3 regions of the [Clostridium] cellulosi genome follow, and region 1 is predicted to be linked to each of the others. Evidence: riboswitches for the same ligand, from Rfam matches in the RefSeq annotation. Region 1 holds a riboswitch; each other region holds the start of a gene.
The links. A riboswitch is a leader RNA that binds a small molecule or an ion and turns the genes downstream of it on or off. The one in region 1 is predicted to bind thiamine pyrophosphate.
Positions count from the first base shown of each region.

Region 2: linked by a shared signal. The riboswitch ahead of V6C21_RS07760 (energy-coupled thiamine transporter ThiT) and the one ahead of thiS (sulfur carrier protein ThiS) in region 1 are both predicted to bind thiamine pyrophosphate.
Region 3: linked by a shared signal. The riboswitch ahead of thiD (bifunctional hydroxymethylpyrimidine kinase/phosphomethylpyrimidine kinase) and the one ahead of thiS (sulfur carrier protein ThiS) in region 1 are both predicted to bind thiamine pyrophosphate.

Region 1 covers NZ_JBAIZF010000021.1:9,141-14,470, forward strand. Annotated here, with positions in the region: gene V6C21_RS06435 (AMP-binding protein) at 1-2,308, shown strand, start outside; gene V6C21_RS06440 (secondary thiamine-phosphate synthase enzyme YjbQ) at 2,390-2,791, opposite strand; TPP riboswitch at 3,045-3,153, shown strand; gene thiS (sulfur carrier protein ThiS) at 3,209-3,403, shown strand; gene thiF (thiamine biosynthesis protein ThiF) at 3,405-4,040, shown strand; gene V6C21_RS06455 (thiazole synthase) at 4,057-4,827, shown strand; gene thiH (2-iminoacetate synthase ThiH) at 4,841-5,330, shown strand, end outside.
Region 2 covers NZ_JBAIZF010000025.1:48,967-54,296, forward strand. Annotated here, with positions in the region: gene V6C21_RS07735 (hypothetical protein) at 47-571, opposite strand; gene V6C21_RS07740 (J domain-containing protein) at 575-1,201, opposite strand; gene V6C21_RS07745 (DUF5685 family protein) at 1,290-2,168, opposite strand; gene V6C21_RS07750 (hypothetical protein) at 2,377-2,847, shown strand; gene V6C21_RS07755 (M14 family zinc carboxypeptidase) at 3,041-3,868, shown strand; gene V6C21_RS07760 (energy-coupled thiamine transporter ThiT) at 3,947-4,513, opposite strand; TPP riboswitch at 4,567-4,676, opposite strand; gene V6C21_RS07765 (ferritin-like domain-containing protein) at 4,733-5,281, opposite strand.
Region 3 covers NZ_JBAIZF010000004.1:31,651-36,980, forward strand. Annotated here, with positions in the region: gene V6C21_RS01630 (glucosaminidase domain-containing protein) at 1-445, opposite strand, end outside; gene thiE (thiamine phosphate synthase) at 686-1,321, opposite strand; gene thiM (hydroxyethylthiazole kinase) at 1,305-2,141, opposite strand; gene thiC (phosphomethylpyrimidine synthase ThiC) at 2,141-3,484, opposite strand; gene thiD (bifunctional hydroxymethylpyrimidine kinase/phosphomethylpyrimidine kinase) at 3,474-4,295, opposite strand; TPP riboswitch at 4,354-4,452, opposite strand; gene V6C21_RS01655 (amino acid permease) at 4,994-5,330, shown strand, end outside.

The DNA of each region.
Region 1 (5,330 bases):
AAAATATGCCGACAAGGCTGAAGAAAACTGCAGGGAAATCAAAGAATATATTGAGCTTGCTGCGAAACTCGGCACACCGTACGTAAGGGTACTGGCCGACCTTAAACCTCGGCCGGAGGGCGAAGTTGATGACGGCGTTGTACTTGATACGCTGAAAAAGATTATACCTGAAGCGGAAAAGAAAGGGGTAACACTGCTTGTCGAATCAAACGGTGTATATTCCGATACCGCGCGTTTGGCAAAGCTCCTGACCAATGCGAAAAGTGACGCTGTCGCGGCTCTCTGGGACGTCCACCATACCTGCCGATTTGGCGGTGAGACGCCGGGACAAACCGTTCAGAACCTCGGCGCATACATAAAATACATCCATATAAAGGATTCAGTGGTTCAGGACGGCAAGATAATATACCGCATGGTCGGTGAAGGAGACCTGCCGATTGATGATATAATGCTCGCGCTGCGTTCAATTAACTATGACGGATATGTTTCCCTTGAGTGGGTAAAGCGCTGGGCGAGGGATCTCACCGACGCCGGTATAGTTTTCCCGAAATTTGCAAACTTTATGGAACAATATACTCACAAGCATGAATCAAAGAGCCGCCTCTTTGATAACGCTACAAAGACAGGCAAGTATATTTGGGAAAAGAATACGCTCATCGACCTGACATTGCCGCAGGTTTTGGACCGCGTAGTTGACGAGTTCCCGGATCAGTACGCCTTCCGTTACACAACTCTCGATTATACAAGGACATATAAGGAGTTCCGCGACGATGTCGATACCTTTGCAAGGGCATTGATCGCTCTCGGCGTAAAACAGGGCGACCACGTCGCCATCTGGGCCACTAATGTCCCCGCGTGGTTTATTACATTCTGGGCAACGACGAAAATAGGCGCGGTACTTGTAACCGTCAACACCGCCTATAAGATACACGAGGTTGAATACCTGCTGCGCCAGTCGGATACCCATACGCTGGTTATGATTAACGGTTACAAGGATTCTGACTATGTTTCCATAATGAATGAGCTTTGCCCAGAACTCAAATATTCTGAACCCGGCAAGCCGCTGCATACAAAACGCCTGCCGTTCCTGCGCAATATCATAAACGCCGAATCGAAACAGCCCGGCTGCCTGTCTTGGGACGAGGCGATGGCCCTCGCCGACACCGTCCCGCTCGAGGAAGTCTGGCGCAGGGAAAACGCGATAAATAGGCACGACGTCTGCAATATGCAGTACACTTCCGGTACCACAGGTTTTCCGAAAGGCGTTATGCTGACCCATTACAACGTCGTCAACAACGGTAAATGCATCGGCGACTGTATGGATCTTTCAACAGCAGACAAGATGATGATACAGGTTCCAATGTTCCACTGCTTCGGCATGGTGCTCTCTATGATAGCTTCAATGACGCACGGCGCAACCCTCTGCCCGATACCATATTTTTCCCCGCGTGTAGCTCTCGACTGCATAAACAAGGAAAAGATCACCTGCTTCAACGGCGTTCCAACGATGTTTATAGCAATGCTTGAGCATGAAGATTTCCCAAAGACGGATTTTTCGCACATGAGAACAGGTATCATGGCGGGAAGCCCATGCCCTATAAAGGTTATGAAAGATGTCGTCGAAAAAATGCACATGCCTCAAATTACGATTGTGTACGGCCAGACCGAAGCCTCACCCGGCTGCACCCAAAGCCGCGTAGATGACCCGCTCGAGGTAAGGGTGAATACAGTCGGACGAGAACTTCCGGGTATCGAATGCAAGATTGTGGACCCTGTTACCGGAAAAGACCTGCCGGACAATGTAGACGGCGAGTTTGTCGCCCGCGGTTACAATGTTATGAAGGGCTACTACAAGATGCCGGAAGCGACCGCCGCGGTTATTGACAAAGACGGCTGGCTGCATACTGGTGACCTTGCCCGCCGCGATTCCAACGGCAACTTTAAGATAACGGGACGCATAAAGGATATGATAATCCGCGGCGGCGAGAATATCTATCCGAAGGAAATCGAGGAATTCATTTATACCCACCCGGCTGTCAAGGACGTCCAGGTAATAGGCGTGCCGGATAAGCAGTACGGCGAGGAAATCATGGCCTGCGTGATTCTTAAAGAAGGCTCAACCCTCACTGAAGATGAACTCAGGGAATATATTAGATCCCATATTGCAAAGCATAAGACTCCTCGCTACATAGAGTTTGTAAAGGAATTCCCGATGAATGCCGCCGGAAAGGTACTTAAATATAAGATGCGCGAAATGGCGATTGAAAAACTGGGGCTTCAAGAGGATGACAGTATAGAAACAGCGTAAAATAAAACGGGGTGCAGTTAAACACTGCATCCCGTTTTGCTTGATATGAGTAATGCCTTTTGCTACGTGCGGGCAAATAAATTACCCTTCTATAAGCTTAACATAGAAATGGCGGGTGCGGGGGCCATCGTATTCGCAGAAATAGATGGCCTGCCATGTGCCAAGCAGCAATCTTCCGCCGGTGATTATCACAGTGGTTTGAGCGCCTGTCAGCGTGGATTTTATATGCGCGTCCGAGTTGCCCTCCATATGCTGGTACTCTGGAAGCTTCGGGAACGACCTGTTCAGCGTATAGGTCATGTCCGCGGTGACATCGGGGTCGGCGTTTTCATTTATGGTAATGCCGGCTGTCGTGTGCGGGCAGAACACGATTGCAATGCCCTCGTCTATATGTGATTCTCTAACAAAGTCGGCAATCTCGCGCGTGATATTATAAAACCCGTTTTTTCCGGTTCTAAGTGTGAATTCCTTTAAATTCGCCATAAAAGACAGTCCTCCTTGAAAATAAAAAGACATACTGCGCTGTTAATCTATATTATAGGCCGAATCAGTGGAGTATGGAAGCATTAATTAGAAAACTTTTATTCTGAGATGTTTTTGGCGAGCTGTATGCACAGCTTTTTCTTCGTGGCGATCTGTTAGATATCTGCTTATCGGTCCCGCGGATATACGTAAAAAGGGCGCAGGGGAAAGAGTTGACAAATTATTTTTATTTATATATTATTAAATAAAATTTAATATTTTAGACGGGAGCTTGTGTTACAGGCTGAGAGGAAGGTGTAACCTTCGACCGATAACCTGATTTGGGTAATGCCAACGTAGGGATGACTAAAATACGCAATATTTACGGGAAGTTACCAAATCGGGAACTTCCCGTTTTTATTTTTAGGGGGGGATAAAATGGTTAAAATTAACGGAAAGGATTTTGATGTTTCTGGCAAAACCATAGCAGAGTATTTGACAGAGGCAAATTATAACCTCAAATACATTGCTGTGGAACGCAATGGCGAGATTGTCACAAAGGGGCAATATGCTTCAACCGTACTTGCAGATGGCGATACGGTTAATATTGTGAGCTTTGTGGGAGGTGGTTAATGTGCTGCCGACAAAAGAAGAAATGATAGCGGCTCTGGAAAAAAGGCATGGTGTTGAGACTCAAAGAAAATTCTTATCCGCTACGGTAGCGATATGCGGTCTTGGTGGGCTTGGTTCAAATATTGCTATTGCTCTAACCCGTGCAGGTATCGGCAAATTGATTTTAATAGACTTTGACCGGGTTGATCTTGCGAATCTCAATCGTCAGCAGTATAAACTGAGTCAAGTCGGCATGTTTAAGACGGATGCCCTCTGTGAAAATCTAAAAGAGATTTCACCTTACGTTGAATTGGAACCGCACTGCGTCCGGATAACAGAAGACAATGCCAAGGAGTTGCTAAAAGAAGCTGATATAATCTGCGAAGCATTTGACAATGCGGAAAGTAAAGCAATGCTTACCAATATTGTTTTGAAAAAAATGCCGGAGAAATATTTGATTGCCGGCTCTGGGCTTGCCGGCTTAGGGAGCGCCAACACCATAAAAACGCGCAAAGCGATGAGGCATTTTTACATATGCGGTGATGAAGTCAGCGATGTGAACAAAGGCATCGGGCCTGTGGCTTCTCGAGTTTTGGTTTGCGCAGCCCATCAGGCGCACATGGTGTTGCGCATTTTAACAAATGAATTTGAAGCATGAAGAAAGAGGTGAACGAATGACGGACGATAAATTAATCATTGGCGGGCATGAATTTAATTCCCGGTTCATTCTGGGCTCTGGCAAATACTCTATGAATCTAATAGAGGCCGCTGTTAAGTATGCGGGAGCTGAAATTATTACTCTTGCAGTCCGCCGAGCAAATACAAAAGAACAAGAAAATATACTGAACTATATCCCTCAAGGTGTCACTCTGCTTCCGAATACAAGCGGCGCAAGAACAGCGGAAGAGGCTGTCCGTATTGCAAGGCTGGCAAGAGAACTGGGGTGCGGCGATTTCATAAAGATTGAGATTATGCGCGATTCTAAGTATCTGCTGCCAGATAATTATGAGACCGTCAAGGCAACTGAAATTCTTGCAAAAGAAGGATTTATTGTAATGCCGTATATGTACCCAGATTTGAATGTCGCTCGAGATCTTGTAAATGCAGGAGCTGCTTCTATTATGCCGCTTGCTGCCCCTATAGGTTCAAACAGAGGGTTGACAACCAAAGAATTTATCCAAATCCTTATCGATGAAATTGACCTTCCCATTATCGTTGATGCCGGTATCGGCAGGCCCTCGCAGGCTTGTGAAGCAATGGAAATGGGTGTCGCTGCTATAATGGCGAATACCGCGCTTGCAACTGCAGGAAATTTGCCGATGATGGCTGCTGCTTTCCGTCAGGCTATTGAAGCGGGGCGAAAAGCATACCTCGCGGGCATAGGTCGTGTGCTCACCCGCGGAGCATCAGCGTCCGATCCGCTGACTGGATTCTTGCACGATTAAGGGGCGTGAGATAATGGAAAATCAGTTCTATGTGGATTCGGAGTATTTGTCGCCGGAAGCCTTAGCCAAAAAGCATCGTTTAGAAACCGACCCGGCTTTCAGGAAAAATTATATGGAATATTTGCCGTGGATGGAGAAAATAAACTCAAATGTTTGCGAAAATGTAAAGGCACAAGTGAATTCCTTTGATTATTACAAATATACTGCCGAAGATGTCAGGGCGGCTTTAGAGAAAGAAACCTGTTCGATCGAAGATTTCAAAGCCTTGTTATCTCCAGCGGCAGAACCATTCCTTGAGCAGATGGCGCAAAGAGCAAGGCGGGAAACGAGCAAACATTTCGGAAATACGGTGTATCTCTTTACGCCGCTTTATATTTCCAACTACTGCGAGAACTATTGCGTTTATTGTGGATTTAATTGCTATAACCATATAAAGCGCATGAAGCTGAGTTTAGAACAGATTGAGCGCGAGATGAAGGTAATTTCCGACAGCGGAATGGAAG
Region 2 (5,330 bases), on a different contig from region 1:
GACCTCAGCTAAAAAATACGCTAAGGCCCCTATCCTTTTATATTATTCAGTGCCTCTTTATTAATTTTCTGATTTTTGAACTATATAAAACAATAATTTTTGAAACTGCAATATCGTAAATTATAAAAGTCACATTGAACAAGATTATCGTTAGAAGCAAACCGTATTTGAGTGCGTTGACATCAAAGTTCAGCAGGAAAACTGAAATTAGCAGTGTCAAAGCGCAGCAGATATTGAAAAATACAACTTTCACTGCCCATTTTATAACATTGTTCTGAATCCTTTCAATATAACTTTTTACAATCGGATAATGACCCAAAAAGAGTATATAATACACTGCCGAGCTTTTTTCTATAGGCAGCAGCAGAGACAGGATTCCGACCGCGGCAAAAATGAGGAATGCCCGCTTTTCGCCCATTTCAAAAACGGCGGCAATAAGCAGGATACCTGCCATACCGGGAAAAACAAATTCTGCAATCGGGAAAAGCGCAGTCAAAAACATCAGCGCTACCGATAACGCTGCCAGAATGCCGCCAAGCGCAATCGAAAAAGTTGTAATTTTCTTTTCCAATTATCAACAGCCCCCGTTGCACAGACAGTCGGCACAGGCTAATCCGGCGCAGAGGTCACAGGCGGTACAGCCAGAATTCTGCATTCCTCCGGGATAGTACCCGCCGTACGGATTGAAACCTCCGTTCATCTGCTGTCGGATTCTTTCAAAGGCCTCGCGGTACTCACCGTTTCCTCCGTCCATCTGCACGGCATTTTGGAATTCGAGATATGCTTCATTGACCCATCCGAATCTATAAAGCACACAACCGCGTAAAAAATGCCATTCTGCGTTTCGCGAAGCCGGAGGTACAGCGTTCAGTGCTGCTTCCGCTTCAGCCAGTCTTCCAGCGTTTATAAGCTCCCTTATATTGGGGAAACTGCTGTTTGTATATCCACCGGAAGAATATGAACCTGAGCTTGAGTAGTCGTTATAACCTCCGGAATAACCACTGTTCCCACCGTTTTTGCGCATTTTCATAATCTGATCATACGCCATATTAATCTCTTTCATTTTTTCCGCGGCAAGATCCGCCAGTGGATTATTAGCGTATGCATCAGGGTGATACTTTTTTGCAAGAGCCCTATATGCAGCTTTTATTTCTTCATCGCTTGCATCAGGTGATACTCCTAATACTTTATATGGATCCATTTATAACTCCTTATTTTTAAATCTTTAATCTATGAACAAAACATAATTATATTATCCAATGTATCAAACTTGTTGTCAATTAATAATTTCAAATTCTATAAACAGCCGGGAAACGCTTTATACGCTCCTTCTTATCCAATCCAGACAAAATAGCTTCTTTAACCTTTGGAAGCCCCAAATAAACTACATTATTTATGATTTCACCAAATCTGTTAGCCTGCAGGAGTGAAATTGCATTTCCAATTTCAAATATACATGAATTTAAAAGACGTTCGGCGATTTTCATGCCCTCGCTGTATTCCTGAGCGGCAAATGGGTTATATGCGCCGCTTTTTTTATCGTCTTTTAAGTCATCCGCCGCGTCGGCAAAATATATCCATCGCCCGATAAAATACCCCGCTCGGTCGAGCACGCGCCTTTCAGTTTCATTCTGCGCATTCTTCGACAAAAGCTTTGACATTAATTCAGCAGTTGGCTGGGCCGCCTCGTCAACCGAACGCGTATTCTTTTCTTCTACGGCTGTCTGCGCTTTAATATATTCTTTCGCGCATTGAGCGGCGAATGGGTTGTTTTTCGCCGCTTTTTTGAACAGGTGCTTCATCACGGGCAGGATAGTCAGAATAGCAGCTTTCTTTAAAAATCCGCCGTCCTTGTAGTTATCCAGCACTTTATAAAAGGCGAGTATGACGCTGACATCCGCCCAATATTCCAATGCCTCATTTTCGTTTGCAAAATCACATTTTTTATACGGTTTTACCGGGCATCTTCCGCTTCTGAAACCTTTGCAGGCGCTGCCTCTCGACATGTCAATTATGCACATCAGCGTTGCGTCATAGGTCAGAATATTACGGGCAATGAAACCATACCGTTTACCAAGTGTATTGCACAATCCACAGTAAACGGCCTTATATATCGAATAGTCTTTTACTTTCAGCTCAGGCTTATAGGGCCTTAAATATCCAAACAATTTTCTGCTCCTTATGCAGTATTAAGATAAATAAATTCTAATTCATATTTTAACGTTGAAGTAAATCAACAACTTAATTGTATAACATAAAAATAGATAAATGCAAAACAAATTGTAAACTTTCTTATTTAAAACCTGCTTGTATCTCCTTTTTTGACATTTTACGCAATATTGCTGTTGTAATATGTCAGTGACGGGAGGTACAAATATGAAAAAAGGAATTTCTGTTATCCTGTCTGCTTTGATTCTTAGTTTATTTGTTTTAACGTCCTGTAGTTCGGATATTTCAACGAACAGCAGCAGTTCATTATACGATTCAGCTTATAGTTCGGACATATCGTATAATACTACATATAGTGAAGAATCTTCAAACACATCATCCGCCGGTTTCTTATATACACAAACCGATACTTCAAATGACAATACAACTGTATCAAACACTTCGTCTTCAGAATACAAGAAAACCACTAATTCAGCCGATCAAAGCAACAAGTCTACCAAAAAAAGTTCCAAAAAATCAGAAGATAAGAAATCAACCATTGTCTATATAACGAAAACCGGGAAAAAATATCACTGTTCAGGATGCAGATACTTAAAGCGAAGTAAAATAAAAATCTCACTCAAAGAGGCAAAAGCGGCAGGCTATACTCCATGCAGCGTATGCTGTCCGCCGCAGTAATTGTTTTGCAAATGGACAGATTTAGACATTTAACAATCAAAATTCGGGATAATTCGGTAATTATTTTTAATACTTCATATTGTCAGAACAACATTTTACTGATAAAATTATATTAATCTTACAGGAAAATTTTTAACAAAGGTATGATTCAATGTCTTTATATAAATCCTTTTTTTCATTTGGAATAGTGGTTGTGTCCGCTATCATTGTCTGCTTCCTATTATATCCGCTTGAATCAACCGGGGAAAAGCCAAACAAAAAGGTTCAGACAAGTACATTGGAGTATACTCCTAAGACCATTCTCACACAGGACACTTCAATTGAGGATTATGGGCAAATTGTTTACGGCAAAAGCGGGTTAGGCGCAGATTTGGTATGTACTAAAATATCTCCGACAAATGTGGCAAAGCACAAAGTATTAATGGGTTTTGAAATTCACGGCTATGAAGATTTGGCCCCAAAAGACGGACAAGTCCTCGTCAAAATCGGCAACCAGATAGCAGACTATTTTAAAAACAACAGAGACAAACTTGGCAATACAGAGTTATATATAATCTCTTCTTTAAATCCGGACGGTCTATCAAACGGCAAAACAAACAACGGTATCGGCAGATGCCAAGTCTCATTAGGGGTTGATATGAACAGGGATTTTGACTACTGCTTTAAAGTTTACAACCAAAAGCGCAATCACACCCTAAAGAAACCCTTCGCCACCCCAGAAACGCAGGCACTCAAAGAATTAGTCGAGTCACTGAATCCAGACGTGGTTATAGACTGTCACGGATGGGGCAATATGTTTATTGGTGACGCTTCTTTGGCGAAATACTTTAAAGACAGTTTGAAAATCACTAGTCAGCGCAACTTCACAAGTTCCAATCACGGATACTTCAGCGCCTGGGCCACTACTACAGGGGCCAAAGGTATGCTGATTGAATATCCCAAAAAAGCATATTCACACAGCGAGGAATATGCGAATCGAACTATTGAAGGTATAAAAAAATTAGTAAAGAGTTTCAATTGATAACTTTAATCGATATTGCATACAGAAAGCACCGGCATAGTTTCAATTATGCCGGTGCTCTTTATTTTTTCCCATATATCATACATTTTTAGTTATACTGATATATTTTTTGAGGGGAACATAAAGCAGGGCTCCCATTATAAGGCAAAGCGCAAGCTCCGGAATTAAAAACGAATTATACACAATAGAATATATAAGCGGGTTTGAGAAGTTTTCCGGGAGTGCTGAGCCGAAAATAGCTACACCCGATATGACGTGGAAAAGATAACGGAGCGCAACCGCAAAACTCATTCCGCCCATGTACTGCCATAACTTTGTTCCAAATATGCCGGCAAGTCCGAGGCTTGTAAAAGCAAGCACATAATCAAGAAATATGCTGGCTATCAGTGCTTGTGCGGTAAGACCCCATGAAAGCAAATCTCCATAAACAAACATGCTAATAAACATATGTACAAGCGAATATGCGAAAGCACTGCCTAAGCCCCACTTCACCCCATGGCGATACGAAATGAGCATTACAGGCAGCATGCTGCACAATGTAACCGAGCCTCCGTATGGCATGTGATACAGTTTGACATTGCTAAGGGCAATAGCTAATGCGATAAGGACACCAGTTTCAACAAGTCTTAAAGTTTTTTGGTTCATTTCCCATTTCTCCCTATAAAAAATTGCCGTGCCGGAAACCCGGCGCGGCAATAATTCACTACAAAGCAGCTCCCTACGCCGGCATTATCCGGATCAGGTTCATGGGTTGGGAATACTCATATTCCCTCTCAGCCGACATCCGTCAGCACCCCTATTAAGTTTTGTTATATTATACTCCATTACCACTGCCTTGTCAAACTACAATGCCATTTGCCTAAGTCAAACCGTCTGCAGCAGCTCCATTAGCTTCTGGGCGTGTTTTCTTTCATCTTCACTTGTATCAACAGCGATTTTCTTTAAACACAGATCCCTTGTATGCTGCGAAAACAGACGGTATTTTACCGCGTCACGCGATTCGGCGAGATAACGCTGGCGCAGCGCCTGTATGTATAAGGGCGGAACAACAACTGGTTCGACCGAATTCCTTGTGGGGAAATACCTTTTTCCTGTAATCAAAAAATATGCCGCGGCAAATCTTCTCGCATGACCAATCTCATCTTCTGAAAATTGCCTAAATATGCGCCTTGCCGACTGTGTCGGCGCTCTTTTTGACAGCTGAATGTAATAAAGATAATCTGAAAACTCATCGTTTACAAATTCCATTAATCTGTCTGCATACTGTGTGGAATCGCTTCCAAAGCAGGTTTTCCCCATTATGTATCCATCCGCCATGAAGCGGCGCATATCTTCATCCATTGAATCTTCATCCGGCATACGCATTATATCTGACATAATTTTTACATCGTTCATGCTGTCATTCATATTCATACACCTACCTCCACGCCTTTTTATGCAATAACAGCGTATGTCGGCCCAT
Region 3 (5,330 bases), on a different contig from region 1:
CTCCTTCGTTGTCAATCAGCTCCACTTGTATATTGTGGTTGCCTCTTGACAGTTGGCTTTTACTGACAGTATATGAAAAACCGCTGTGATCAAGATCGATATAACCGTCTTTGCCAAACTTATTGACTATATCATCACGCTTTGTCATGGCGCTGTTCGGTATTGAATCAATCTTTTTGCCGTCCAAATAGATATCAATACTTTTGACGCCATAGAAACTTATAGCCCAACCGACAACAGGTATATCCCCGTTATATGTACCATCCGGATACTCAAGCCAAATCCTATTTGAAGGAATTGAACTTGCAGCCAAAACGACGTTGTTTGACTTATTGGTTATTCCACTTGTTAACGGATGGTCTTGGGTGCCAAAAATAATATATGCCCCTGAAAATGCTGTAGCTAATGCTAAAAACAGCACATATTTGCCAAATTTCTTCCTCATAATTAACCTCCTATTGTTGTCTATTCTTTTTCCCTCCTTTTCAATGAATTTGGTTTTTGGGAATGTCTGATTTGCATTTAAAAACACAAATCATAATTTCCCAAAAACTCTGCTTTTAATTATACAATGGAATCGACAGGTTTCCAAGTATTCATCCCTTTTTTTCATATAGCGGGAAAATTTTTATACAATCCGTCGAATCATGTTGAATAAAAAGGAATCCTTCCATGCAACAAAGACTTACTGACATACTTGCAACGACAATTTTTTGAGTTTTTTCGCCTCTCCGGCAATGTCTTTTGCCGAAATCAGTGCAGAAACAACAGCGATTCCGTTAATACCTATCCCATCAAATGACGTCACGTTTTTTGCATTGATGCCACCGATGGCCACAATAGGCAGCCGGACGCCGGCCCTTATCCTTTTTAATTCCTCCATTGAAACAATATCTGCATCCTTTTTTGTCCCCGTAGCAAATATCGCCCCTACTCCTATGTAATCGGCTCCATCCTCCTGCGCCTTTACCGCCTCTTGCAAATTTGAAACCGAAACGCCTAATATCTTTTCGTCACCGATTATAGAGCGGACTATCCGCGCGGGAATATCCTCTTGACCGACATGGACACCTGCAGCGTCAACCGCCAAAGCGATATCGAGACGGTCATTGATAATTAACGGGATATTGCGGGCGTCGGTAATGCGCTTTATTCTTTTTGCTATATTGTAAAAATCCAAAGATGAAGCCGTTTTCTCCCGTAGTTGTATAAGCGTTGCGCCGCCTTCAATCGCCTGCTCGACTGCTTCTTCCAGTGTCGGCGTGCTCATAAGCGTCCTATCAGTAACCAAATAGAGTCTGTAGTCAATCTCTGGTTTCATAAATCTTCGCCCTTTCCATTAATGTTTCGGCGTCCATGAGGCTTACAGCATCAATAATTGCTATGTGAAAACTGCCGGTCCCTACTTTGCCGGCCTTTTCTTCTGCAATTTCGCCTGCTATGCCCATACATAGCGCACCGCCGGCCGCCGCAACCATCGGGTCTTTCGTAACTCCGCTGAAAGCCCCCACAAGTGAAGTACACATACATCCCGTTCCTGTCACGCTGGCAAGCAGCCTTGTGCCGTTTTTAATCATAATAGTTCGGTGCCCGTCTGATATGATATCCGTTTCACCTGTGGCTGCCACTGTACAGCCATATTTTCGCGCTGCTGTCTTTACAATGGTGCAGGCAGCTTCAAGCCCGCTGCTCATATCTGCGTCTGAAGCGTCAACACCTTTTGTTGAAGCTTCAAACCCTGCGATATACCGTATCTCCGATATATTACCCCGCAGGACACTAATTTTTACCTCATGCAAAATGCGTTCCACCGTCTGGTTCCGCAATTTCGAAGCCCCTACTCCTACCGGATCAAGCACAACAGGAATTTTAAGTTCATTGGCCTTTTTCCCTGCGGCAAGCATGGACTGAATTGTTTGCTCTGCCAACGTACCGGTATTTAGCACAAGGGCTGAAGAAATTGATGTAATCTCCGCTGACTCTCTGATATCATCGGCCATGATCGGAGATGCACCAATTGCCAGCGTTATATTGGCACAGTCGTTGACCGTGACATAATTTGTGATATGATTGACCAGCGGCTTTTGTGAGCGCACCGCTTTCAGCGCATCTCCGATTTTTTCAACCCATTCTCTTTCCATTACAGTACCTCCTGCCCTTCTTTCCTTTCTTGCCTTTGCCCGCGCAATTCAATATTTCTACATCCACCCAATACCTTGTTCATAGTATTTACAGCGCACATTTTGCCGCACATGGAGCAACTATGCCTGTCCTTCGGCGGAACGCTTTCGAAATATGCCCGCGCCTTCTCACCGTCGATAGAAAGCCGGAATATCTCCTCCCAATCAAGCTTTCTGCGGGCTTCGCTGATTTTAAAGTCGGCTTCGCGAGCGCCCCTTACTCCCTTAGCAATGTCAGCGGCGTGCGCCGCAATGCGGGAAGCGATAATCCCTTCTTTGACGTCATCGAGATCAGGCAGGCGCAGATGCTCGGCAGGCGTCACATAACACAAAAAGTCTGCGCCGTTTGCCGCCGCAATCGCACCGCCGATAGCCGCCGTAATATGGTCATAACCGGGCGCGATATCCGTGACAAGCGGCCCGAGGACATAGTATGGGGCACCGTGGCAAAGACGCTTCTCGAGTTTCATGTTGGCGGCTATCTCATCCAATGCCATGTGTCCCGGCCCTTCCACCAAGACCTGCACGCCGCGTTCCCATGCCCGGAGCGTCAGATTCCCTATTTCGGTGAGCTCGGCGATCTGTGAAGCGTCTGTTGAATCCGCTATGCTGCCGGGGCGGAGTGCGTCACCTAAACTGATGGTCACGTCGTATTCCCGAAGTATATCGAGAAGTTCATCGTAATGCTCATAAAAAGGATTTTCATTGCCTGTCAGCTTCATCCACGCGAACAGTAGAGATCCGCCGCGTGACACGATATTCATTTGTCGTCCCTCCCGCAGGAATACCTCTACAGACCGGCGGTTAAGGCCGGCATGGATTGTCATAAAGTCCACTCCCGACTCTGCGTGAATGCGCACAATGTTCAGAAAATCCTGCGCGGTGATATCCTTTAATTCTTTTTCAAAATATCCGATGGCGTCATAAACGGGAACAGTGCCGATCATCGCCGGGGATGTCTCAATCAGCTTTTGGCGAAATTCCTGCGTTTTGCCATAGTTGCTGAGGTCCATAATCGCTTCTGCGCCGAACTTCTCTGCGAGCCTTACCTTTTCCATTTCCCTTTCATAGTCGGCACAGTCGCCGGAAATACCGAGGTTCACGTTGATTTTTGTCCGCAGGCCGCTGCCTATGCCATGGGGATGCAGGGCTGTGTGCCGGATATTTGCCGGAATTGCCACTTTGCCGGACGCTACGAGCTGCATCAATTCCTTTTCTTCAATGCCTTCATCTGCTGCCACCTGGGCAAGCTCTTTGGTGACATAACCGTTTCGGGCCGCCTCCATCTGTGTTTTATATTTCATTTGACAGTTCCTCCCTTTGTAATCCGTTTCTATATAGATCATAAAAATGATGAGTGGGGCCGCAGCCTTTGCCGATTGGAAGAGCATGCCGAATAGCGGTGGTGACATATTCTTTCGCTCTTTTGACCGCCTCTTCCAGATTAAAGCCCAGGGCAAGATTAGAAGCAATAGCGGAGGAATATGTGCAGCCTGTGCCGTGGGTGTTTTTAGTGTCAATGCGCTTCGCACTGAAATGGGTAAACTTATTGCCGTCAAAAAGAATGTCCAAAGCATCGCCCTTTGCATGGCCTCCCTTTACCAACACAGCCTTTGCACCCATCGCCGCTATCTTTTCGGCGGCATGTTCCATATCCCTGTCGCTTTGAATCTTCATTCCAGTAATCATTTCAGCTTCCGGAATATTTGGAGTCAGCAGGTCCGCCAAAGGCAATATCTCTCTGATGAGGGTATCAACTGAATCCGGCTGCATAAGGGGGCAGCCGTTTTTCGCAGCCATAACTGGGTCAATCACTACATTTCGGGGCTTATACTCCCTGAGTTTGCGCGCTACCGCTTCCATGCAAGCGGATTGAGACAGCATGCCCACCTTGACGGCATCGACACCGATATCCTCAAAAACAGCATCAATCTGGTTTTCAATTGCCTCCGGCGAAAGGTCATAAGCTCTGATGACGCGGAAAGTGTTTTCCGCGACCACAGATACTATTACACTCATGCCATAAACGCCATGTGCAGCAAAGGTTTTAAGGTCGGCTTGAACGCCTGCACCGCCGCTGCAATCAGAACCTGCAATCGTCAAAACTTTTTTCATTTCTATCACCTTTCCTTTAATAAAAAAGTGCTTTCCTCTGCGGAAAGCACTCTAACATCACTCAATAATGCCTGCTTCCCTACGCCAGTGTTAACTGACAGGTTCAATGGGTCAGGTTCTACCTTCTCAACTCTTCCGAGTCCCCCCGCAGTTTGCCTTTATTCAATTTTATTTGGGTAATAAAAAAGTGCTTTCCTCTGCGGAAAGCACTCTGACATCATCTTAATAATGCCTGCTTCCCTACACCAGTGTTAACTGACAGGTTCAATGGGTCAGGTTCTACCTTCTCAACTCTTCCGAGTCCCCCCGCAGTTTGCCTTTATTCAATTTTATTTGGGTAATAAAAAAGCGCTCTCCTCCGCGGAAAGCACTCTGACATCATCTTAATAATGCCTGCTTCCCTACACCAGTGTTAACTGACAGGTTCAATGGGTCAGGTTCTACCTTCTCAACTCTTTCGAGTCCCCCCGCAGTTTATTTGAGTATAACATTTCAAAGCAAGGAAGTCAATTGTTTTGGCTTATCACGCATATACATCAAGAGAAATATGTTATATTTCAACAAAATTTCGGTGTCATCAGACAATATCACTAATTTTATGAATAAACACACTGTATATTTATTCAACATTTTACTTAGCATTTATTGTTTATACAACAGATTTTTGCTATACTAATTAAAAAATCAAGGTGGAGCCAATGAAAGGAATCTTTTCTGTTAAACCAATTTCCGATCTTTTAAATGAGACAAAAAGTGAGAAATCCCTCAAAAAGGTACTGAGCCCATTTGAACTGATAATGTTCGGAATAGGGGCAATTGTCGGCACTGGCATATTTGTAATTACTGGTCTGGCGGCGGCTAATTATTCCGGGCCGGCTCTTTTTATCTCTTTCATTTTAGCCGCTATCGTCTGCGGACTGGCAGCATTGACATACGCAGAGTTTGCTTCTTCCGTGCCAGTTTCCGGAAGCGCATACACTTATGCTTATGTTTCGCTTGGCGAAATATGGGCCTGGATAATCGGCTGGGACCTGA